One region of the Mesorhizobium sp. M2E.F.Ca.ET.209.01.1.1 genome, then DNA from elsewhere that is predicted to be linked to it. Evidence: riboswitches for the same ligand, from Rfam matches in the RefSeq annotation. Region 1 holds a riboswitch; the other holds the start of a gene.
The links. A riboswitch is a leader RNA that binds a small molecule or an ion and turns the genes downstream of it on or off. The one in region 1 is predicted to bind FMN.

Region 1 (4,403 bases):
TCAGCGCCTGCAGCGTCACCAGCGTCAGCACCGTCGCGATCATGCCGAGGCCATATTGGCCGCCGCCAAAGGCGAGGCCGATCATCGTCATGATCCACATCGTCGCGGCGGTGGTGACGCCGGTGACGAGATCGCCGCGCCGCAGGATGGCGCCGCCGCCGATGAAGCCGACACCGGTCAGCACGCCGAGCGCGAAGCGCATCACATCCATGCGCACGAAAGAGTCCGGCGTCTTGCCGGAGACGTCGAGCAGCATGTTGGCCTGAACCATGGCCACACAGGCCGCCAGACCGACCAGTATGGTCGTGCGCAGCCCGGCGGAATGGCCGCGCGCCTCGCGATTCAGGCCGATGAGGAAGCCGGCCAGCAGGGTCAGCAAGAGCCGCCCGACAAGGTCCAGCCAGGTCGGATGAAGCGGCATGTCGCAGCAAAGTGTCTCGAACATCGTCTCGACAAGGGGGTGTAAATTCACCGCGCCTCAATTTCGTCAGCGACGTTCAACCGGGCAGAGCCGGGAATGGTTCCGTGACCGATGTCTGAAGACATCAGGGCTGTCTTCAATGCGCGGCGAGGCTGACCACCAACGCCAGCACCACGATGCCCACCAGCCCGGCGATGAAAATGATGCGGCGGGTGCGCGTGCGCAGGATGATTTCACCCTGTCGTGCGTCCTGGCCCGAGAAGACCAGTCCTTCGCTATCGCGATCCTTGCTCATGAATTGCTCCTTCCTTTGGAACGGATCCGGAAGGTCTCTGAGCAGGAACCGATTTGTCGGTGCGAAGTTCCGCCGTGTTTCGGGGGGAGCAATGCCCGCGACCGGGATTGAACCGGTCGCGGGAGATTTCGCTTTAGCCGAATTTCGGGTCGAGGCTGCCCGACTTGTAGCGCTTGGCCATGTCCGCCAGCGGGATCGGCTTGATCTTCGGCGCGTTGCCGGCGGTGCCGAACTGCTCGAAGCGCTCCTTGCAGAGCTTCTTCATCGCCGCCATCGCCGGCGTCAGATATTTGCGCGGGTCGAACTCCGACGGGTTCTCGGTCAGCACCTTGCGGATCGCGCCGGTCAGCGCCATGCGGTTGTCGGTGTCGATGTTGATTTTGCGCACGCCGTGCTTGATGCCGCGCTGGATCTCCTCCACCGGGACGCCCCAGGTCGGCTTCATCTCGCCGCCATATTTGTTGATGATCTCCTGCAACTCTTCCGGCACCGACGACGAGCCATGCATGACCAGATGCATGTTGGGCAGGCGGCGATGGATCTCCTCGATCACGTTCATCGCCAGCACCGCGCCGTCCGGCTTGCGCGAGAACTTGTAGGCGCCGTGGCTGGTGCCCATGGCCACCGCCAGCGCATCTACATGCGTGTCGCGCACGAACTGCTCGGCCTGCACCGGGTCGGTCAAAAGCTGGTCGTGGCTGATCGCGCCTTCGACGCCATGGCCGTCTTCCTGCTCGCCGCCGCCGCTCTCCAGCGAGCCCAGCACGCCGATCTCGCCTTCCACCGACACGCCGCCCCAATGCGCCATGTCGACGACGCGCCGGGTGATGCCGGAATTGTAGGCATAGTCGGCCGGCGACTTGCCGTCCTCCTTCAGCGAGCCGTCCATCATCACCGAGGTAAAGCCGTACTGGATCGCGGTGACGCAGGTCGCTTCGTTGTTGCCGTGGTCGAGATGCATGCAGACCGGGATATCGGGATGGATCTCGACCAGCGCGTCGATCAGCTTGGCCAACACCACGTCATTGGCATAGGCGCGCGCGCCGCGGCTGGCCTGCAGGATGACCGGGGACTTGGTCTCCTCGGCCGCCTCCATGATGGCGAGGCCTTGTTCCATGTTGTTCATGTTGAAGGCAGGCACGCCATAGCCATGTTCTGCGGCATGGTCGAGCAATTGTCTCAGTGTGATGCGAGCCAACGAATAGTCTCCCGTATCTGGTTCGAGCCCGTTTGAAATGGCCACCCGGGCGGGCGGCCCCGTTGCTTCTGGCTGGATTTCCGACGCACCGCAACCACTCTCGTCGCGGTCCTGAAATCCAAATCGGTTTAGTTCTGGTGCACCGGTTGCTCAGGCGGCAATCTTTGCACGCGCGGCGAGGATCTCGACGCAGGCCTTCGCGGCTTCCTTGCCCTTCACGGTGAAATGCTCGTGGAAGAAGCGGTGATGCTCGGCGCTGTCATGGTAGTTGTGCGGCGTCAGCACCGCCGACAGCACCGGCACGCCGGTCGCAAGCTGCACATTCATCATGCCGTCGATGACGGCGCTCGCCACGAAGTCGTGCCGGTAGATGCCGCCGTTGACGACGAAGGCGGTGCCGAGGATCGCGGCGTAGCGGCCTGTCTCCGCAAGCGTCTTGGCGTGCAGCGGGATTTCATAGGCTCCCGGCACGTCGAAGACCTCGACGGCAAAGCCACCGAGCGCGGCAAGCTCCGCCTCGAACGCCGCCACGCACTGGTCGACGATATCGGCGTGCCAGCGCGCCCGGATGACGGCGACACGCCGGACAGTATGGTCTTTGGGGAAATGCTGATTCATGGGTCCTTCCTTCCGTTTCGAACCAGAATCAGGACGCACGACGCAAAAATGCGGCCCGCGCGAGCGGACCGTCTTATGCGATCGTTCTCTTCCATCCGGACTGTAACCGTCGGCTCCGGAATCGCACCGGATCTGCTGACCCTTCCGATAAGGCCGGAAGGCGCTCGCGGGCTTGGGTCGAGACCCTTACCGCCGGTGGGGAATTTCACCCCGCCCTGAGAACATTGACGGTGCAGCTATGGAGGGGGAGGCAGGCGCTGTCAATTGGCGACTAGCCAATCTCTCCGTTGTGGGGGATGACCGGCAGGTAGACGGGGGCGCGGCGTTGCAGGATCAAGGTTCCTCGCCCCACGAAGTGGGGAGAGGTGGCTCGGCGAAGCCGAGACGGAGAGGGGAGCGCCCTACGAAGGCCCCCGCTCCGTCCGCTTCGCGGCCACCTCTCCCCCGCCTTGGCGGGGGCGAGGAACCCAAGCATAGATACGCCGGCGGGACCGCGCCCCCTCTGTCGCCATTGGCGACGGAGGGGATTAGCTTCGCTCGGGAAACATCGCCTTCAACCCCTCGCGCGAGGCCTTTGCCACGCCGCGTTCGGTGATCAATCCCGTCACCAACCTTGCCGGCGTCACATCGAAGGCCGGGTTCGCCGCCGGCGTCTGATCCGGCGACACGCGCACCTGCGCGATCTTGCCGTCTGACGTCTTGCCCCAGACCAGCGAAACCTCGTCGCCGGAGCGCTCCTCGATCGGGATTTCCGCTAGCCCGTCGGCCACTGTCCAGTCGATTGTGGGCGAGGGGAGCGCGACGTAGAAGGGCACGTCGTTGTCGGCCGCGGCCAGCGCCTTCAGATAGGTGCCGATCTTGTTGCAGACGTCGCCATTGGCGGTGGTGCGGTCGGTGCCGACGATCACCATGTCGATGTCGCCATGCTGCATCAGGTGGCCGCCGGCATTGTCGACGATCAGCGTATGCGGCACGCCGTGCCCGGCCATCTCCCAGGCGGTCAGCTGGGCGCCCTGGTTGCGCGGCCTGGTCTCGTCGACATAGACATGCACCGGAATGCCGGCCTCGGTCGCCAGATAGATCGGTGCGGTGGCGGTGCCGTAGTCGACCGTCGCGAGCCAGCCGGCATTGCAATGGGTGAGGATGTTGACGGTTTCGCCGGGCTTCTTCTTCGCCGCTATCTCTCTGATGATGGCAAGCCCGTTCTCGCCGATGGCGCGGTTCAACCCGACATCCTCGTCGGCGATCTCGGCGGCCCGCTTGTAGGCAGCCTCCGCGCGTTCCTCCGGCGCCAGCGGCTTGAGGAAGCGTCGCATCTCGTCCAGCGCCCAGCGCAGGTTGATCGCCGTCGGCCGCGTCTTGTTGAGCGTCTCCCGCACCGCATCGAGCGCTTCGTCCGACGGATCGTCCATCATCTGGATGGCGACGCCATAGGCCGCGGTGACGCCGATCAGTGGCGCGCCGCGCACCCACATGTCGCGGATCGCGGTGGCGATGCCGGCGACGGTTCCGATCGTCTCGATGCGGAACTCATGCGGCAGCCAGCGCTGGTCGATGATCTCGACCGAGCGCTCATCGTCGCTGAGCCAGATGGTGCGGTAATGGCGTTCGCCGACATTCAAAGGGAGTTCTCCTGTTCGATCAGCGCGGCCAGATTGTTGACCTCGTCGACGCTGTGGATCTGGCGCCGGTTGACGGCGATGTGGCGGCCGAAGCGCAAAGCCTTGGCCTCACATCTGGCGCGCAGGTCTTGATCGGCAATGGTCTCGAAATCGGCATTGTGGGCTAGCCCAAGGATGCGCCGGTGCACCTCGATGCCGGCAAAGCCGAGCAGGTCGGTCCAGATGGAATGCAGCATGTGATCGAGCGCC
Region 2 (4,403 bases), on a different contig from region 1:
CCGAATTCGACGAGAAGGGACCATCGGCCGGCAACGTCCAGGCGATCAACCGCCTCGACGAGGCAAAGCGCTAACGCTGCTTGTTGTGACGCAAGTCCGGACGGAAAACCGCTTCACACTTTTCCTGGAATTGCGCTGTTTAAGCTCTGCGCCATTGCGCCGATGACCGTGACGGCCGAGGCCGCGCCTGGATCGACATGGCCAAGCGACCGCTCGCCGAGGCGTGAGGAACGGCCCTTGGCGGCGATCATGTCCTTGGTGGCTTCGGCGCCGCCCTCGGCGGCGGCAAGTGCCACGGCAAGACTGTCTGCGAGGCTCTTGCCAGCAGCCCGCGCGGCACCAGCGGCTTCGGCCGCTGGCTGCCAGGCATCGACCATGGTCTTTTCGCCGAGCTCGGCCTTGCCGCGATCCTTGATGCCCTGCGCCATCGCCTGGAACATGGCGATGGCATCGTCGGCGCCGAGCTTCGTCTTGCCCTTGACGGCGGCGGCGCCGCGCATGAAGGCAGTTGCGTAGAGCGGCCCGGACGACGCGCCGACCGCATTGAGGAATGATTTCGCCGCCGTGTTGAGCAGAGCTGTCGGGTCGGTCGCGGCGAGATCGAGGCCGGCAACCGCGTCGCGCGCTGCGTTGAAGCCGAGCTCCATGGCGATGCCGTGATCGGCATCGCCGATCACGCCGTCGAGTTGACAGAGCCGGTCCTTGTCCGCCGCGATCGCGGCGGCGATGGCGTCGAACATCTTGCTCAGTTCAGGCGACCCGATCGAGGTCATGGCAAACTCCTCAGCCGGCCCTGAACATCGCGCAGTCGCAAGGATGGTCGAGCATCGTCTGCAACTCCCCGTCGAGATGCTCCAAGGTTAGGGAGGCGCCGGCCATCTCCAGTGAGGTGCAGTAATTGCCGACCCAGGTCGCGTGCACCGAGACACCGATATCGTCGAGCCTCTGCTTGAGCCGACGGTTCATGATGTAGAGTTCCATCAGTGGCGTCGAACCGAGCGAATTGACGAGCACTGCTACATTGTCGCCGCGTGACGGCGCCATTTCGGGGAGAATCCTATCCAGCATCTCGTCGGTGATAGCATCGGCGCTCTTGAGCGCGCCGCGCGCGATGCCGGGCTCGCCGTGGATGCCCATGCCGACCTCCATCTCGTCGGCGCCGATCTCGAAATTCGGCCGCCGCGTCTGCGGCAGCGAACAAGGCGACAAGGCGACACCCATGGTGAAGGTGTGGTCGTTGGCCTTGCGGGCGATGCGCTCGACCTCGTCGAATGAAAGCATGCGGTCGCAGGCCGCGCCCGCGGCCTTGAAGATGAAGAAATTGCCGGCGACGCCGCGGCGTTTTCCCCGCTGGTCGCGCGGCGCCGAAGCGACATCGTCGGTAGTCAGCACGGTGCGCACCTCGATGTCGTCCATCGCCGCCATCTCGGCTGCCATGTCGAAGTTCATCACGTCGCCGGCGTAGTTGCCGTACATGAACAGCACCCCGGCACCGCCGCTCGCCGCCTTGGCGCATTCCAGGATCGGATCGGGTGGCGGCGAGGCAAAGACGTTGCCGATGGCGGCTGCGTCCGCCAGCCCCTTGCCGACGAAGCCGAGAAAGGTCGGCTCGTGGCCGGAGCCGCCGCCGATGACGAGCCCGACCTTGCCGGATCTCGGACCGTTGCGGGCGATGATAGAGCGCGGGCTGCCGTCAACGCTCCTGAGGTGAGCGGGATGCGCCGCGAGGATCCCTTCCAGCATCTCGTCAACGGCGCGGTTGCCGTCGTTGATGATCTTCTTGGTCTGCACGACATCCTCCCGATTTCAGTATTTTTGAGATACTACAGGCTTTTAGAGCAATTCCAGGAAAAGTGTGAAACGCTTCAGGCGGCGATGCGCTCCCGCGCCGCGAGAATCTCGACGCAGGCCTTGGCCGCTTCCTGGCCCTTGACCTTGAAGTGTTCGAAGAAGAAGCGGTGATGCTCTGCGCTGTCATGATAATTGTGCGGCGTCAGCACCGCCGAGAGCACCGGCACGCCGGTCGACAGCTGCACATTCATCATGCCGTCGATCACCGCGCTCGCCACGAAGTCGTGGCGGTAGATGCCGCCATTGACGACGAAGGCCGTGCCGAGGATTGCGGCGTAGCGGCCGGTCTCGGCCAGGGTCTTGGCGTGCAGTGGGATCTCGTAGGCGCCGGGTACGTCGAACACCTCGACGGCGAAGCGTCCGCCGGCAAGCACGGCTAGCTCCGCCTCGAACGACGCGACGCACTGGTCGACGATATCGGCATGCCAGCGCGCCCGAATGACGGCGACACGGTGACTATGTTGGTCTTTGGGGAAATGCTGATTCATGGGTCCATCCTTCCGTTTCGAACCAGAATCAGGACGCACGACACGGCCATTGAGCCCCGCGCGAGCGGGACCATTCACCGTTTCGTTCTCTTTCATCCGGACTGTGACCGTCGGCTCCGGAATCGCACCGGATCTGCTGACCCTCCCGTTGCCGGGAGGCGCTCGCGGGCTCGGGTCCCAGCTAAGGGTCCCTTACCGCCGGTGGGGACTTTCACCCCGCCCTGAGAACATTGACGCCGCTGGTATGGAAGCGCGGAGCCTGCCTGTCAACCGCCGAGACCGTCGCGAATGGCGGAGAAATAGCGGTCGGTCCCGACCTGCCCGCCCTTCAGCGCGACCTCAAGCCCGTCGACCGCCGCGATGCCGGAATGGGCGACGCAGAGCGGCGAGCCCGGCGACGCCGGTAGCGGCATGCGCACCGTCAGCGCGTCGACGCCCAATTGGCCAAGCGCATGGCTGGAGGTATCGCCGCCGGCGATGATCACACGCTTCAACGCTTGCTCCACGGTCAAGGCGCGCAGCAGCTCGCCGAGCCCGCGTCCGAGCTTGTGGCGGGCGCCCTCCTGCCGGTCGATCTCGGCGCCGCGATCGGCTGCTGGCCCAAGCGCTGTGTAGAGGATGACGCTGCGTCCGGCCTCGAGGCTGGCCTTGCCGGCTGCTGTCGCGCGCGCGATGGCCTGGTCGGACTGTTCGGACACCAGCTCGACCGGGTCGACCTCGATGCCGTCGAAGCCGTCGCCCATTGCGTGCCTGATCTGCCGTTCCGTAGTCGGCGAGCAGCTCCCCGAAACGACGGCGATGCGGTCGGCGGCGCCCGGCGGCGGGAAGCGGACGCCCTCGCCTGGGGCTGCGGGCTGCGCCCATTCGGCGAGCAGCGCGTATTCGATGCCGGACGAGCCGACGACGAAATAGCCGCCCGGCTTGCGAGCGCGCCAGATTTCCTTGCCGGCCAGCGCCTGGCTCTCGGGGCTGTCGATGTCGACGAGCAGCAGCGCCGCGCCCGCAGCCAGCCTGTCGAAGGCGGCGGCCCGGTTGGGCGACCGCAGCGTTGCAAGGTCGAGCAGATCCGACTTGAGATCGGTTTGGCGCGACAGGTGCACAAGCAGGTCGGACTCGTCCATCGGCGTCGCCGGGTGGCGGCTCATCACTGGATGGCGGTCGATGCGGTAGTAGCGGTCCTGATAGGCCGCGAACAAATGGCCGAAGGCGGTGTAGCGCCTGAGCTGCGGCGCGCCGACCACCAGCGGCACACAGCCCTGCCCGAACACGGCGCGGCCGATCTCGGCCGCCCGCCCGATACTGCCGATCACGGGACTGGAATCGAAGGTCGAGCAGACCTTGTAGTGGCAGATCTCGGCCTCAAGCGACTTCAGCCAGGTGAACGCGTCCTTGAGATGCGTGTCCATCCATTGCGGGGACTCGCTGCGGCTGGTGCCGGCAAGGCCGACGGCACGGCAATGCGCAAAGCGCGCCAGCAGGCCGGCATCCGGCTTGCGCATGAAAAGCACAGTCGGCACGCCGCCGAGCTCCAGCGCCTCCATGACGTCAGTCGAGCCGGTGAGGTCGTCGCCATAGTAACTGAGGAGCAGGTTCTGCATGATCAGGCCGCCTTGCCGTCGCCGAACTTCTCGATCGAGCGCGCCAGCTCGGCATGGCTCCTGGCGAATTCGTTGAGCGCAATGCCCTCGACCGCCGCCTGCCACGCCTGCTGCACTGCGCGCACGCCGGCGCCCGGCCCGTCCGGATGGCTGACGATGCCGCCGCCGCACAGATAAAGCAGGTCGACCGTGCGGCCGGTGCGCGCGTAGGTCTCCGGCGCCTGCCCGCCCCACTGGCCGGATCCCGCCACCGGCAGCGCGCAATCCTCGGGCGAAAACAGCGGCGTCGTCACCGCTTCGAAGGAGCGGATGAAGGAGTCGTCTGGCTCCCAGTATTTCGAGGCGATGCCGTTGATCTGGAACTGGTCGACGCCGAGCAGCCGCCAGAACTGCTGCCAAACCTTGAAATCAAAGCCGAGTCCGGGATGGCGGGTGAGGATGTCCCAGCCGTTGCGGTGGGCATGCA

Region 2: it holds a riboswitch for FMN, as region 1 does, so the genes downstream of both, EN852_RS26885 (6,7-dimethyl-8-ribityllumazine synthase) here and EN852_RS04705 (6,7-dimethyl-8-ribityllumazine synthase) in region 1, are expected to answer to the same signal.

Annotation. Positions count from the first base shown of each region.
Region 1 is NZ_SADP02000002.1:258,930-263,332, forward strand. Features, by position in the region: gene EN852_RS04690 (MgtC/SapB family protein) at 1-445, opposite strand, end outside; gene EN852_RS04695 (peptide ABC transporter permease) at 558-716, opposite strand; gene fba (class II fructose-bisphosphate aldolase) at 850-1,914, opposite strand; gene EN852_RS04705 (6,7-dimethyl-8-ribityllumazine synthase) at 2,065-2,532, opposite strand; FMN riboswitch at 2,612-2,759, opposite strand; gene mtnA (S-methyl-5-thioribose-1-phosphate isomerase) at 3,060-4,154, opposite strand; gene mtnK (S-methyl-5-thioribose kinase) at 4,151-4,403, opposite strand, start outside.
Region 2 is NZ_SADP02000018.1:45,162-49,564, reverse strand. Features, by position in the region: gene EN852_RS26900 (RpiB/LacA/LacB family sugar-phosphate isomerase) at 1-74, shown strand, start outside; gene dhaL (dihydroxyacetone kinase subunit DhaL) at 114-773, opposite strand; gene EN852_RS26890 (dihydroxyacetone kinase subunit DhaK) at 784-1,791, opposite strand; gene EN852_RS26885 (6,7-dimethyl-8-ribityllumazine synthase) at 1,866-2,339, opposite strand; FMN riboswitch at 2,420-2,572, opposite strand; gene EN852_RS26880 (four-carbon acid sugar kinase family protein) at 2,606-3,937, opposite strand; gene oiaX (3-oxo-isoapionate-4-phosphate decarboxylase OiaX) at 3,940-4,403, opposite strand, start outside.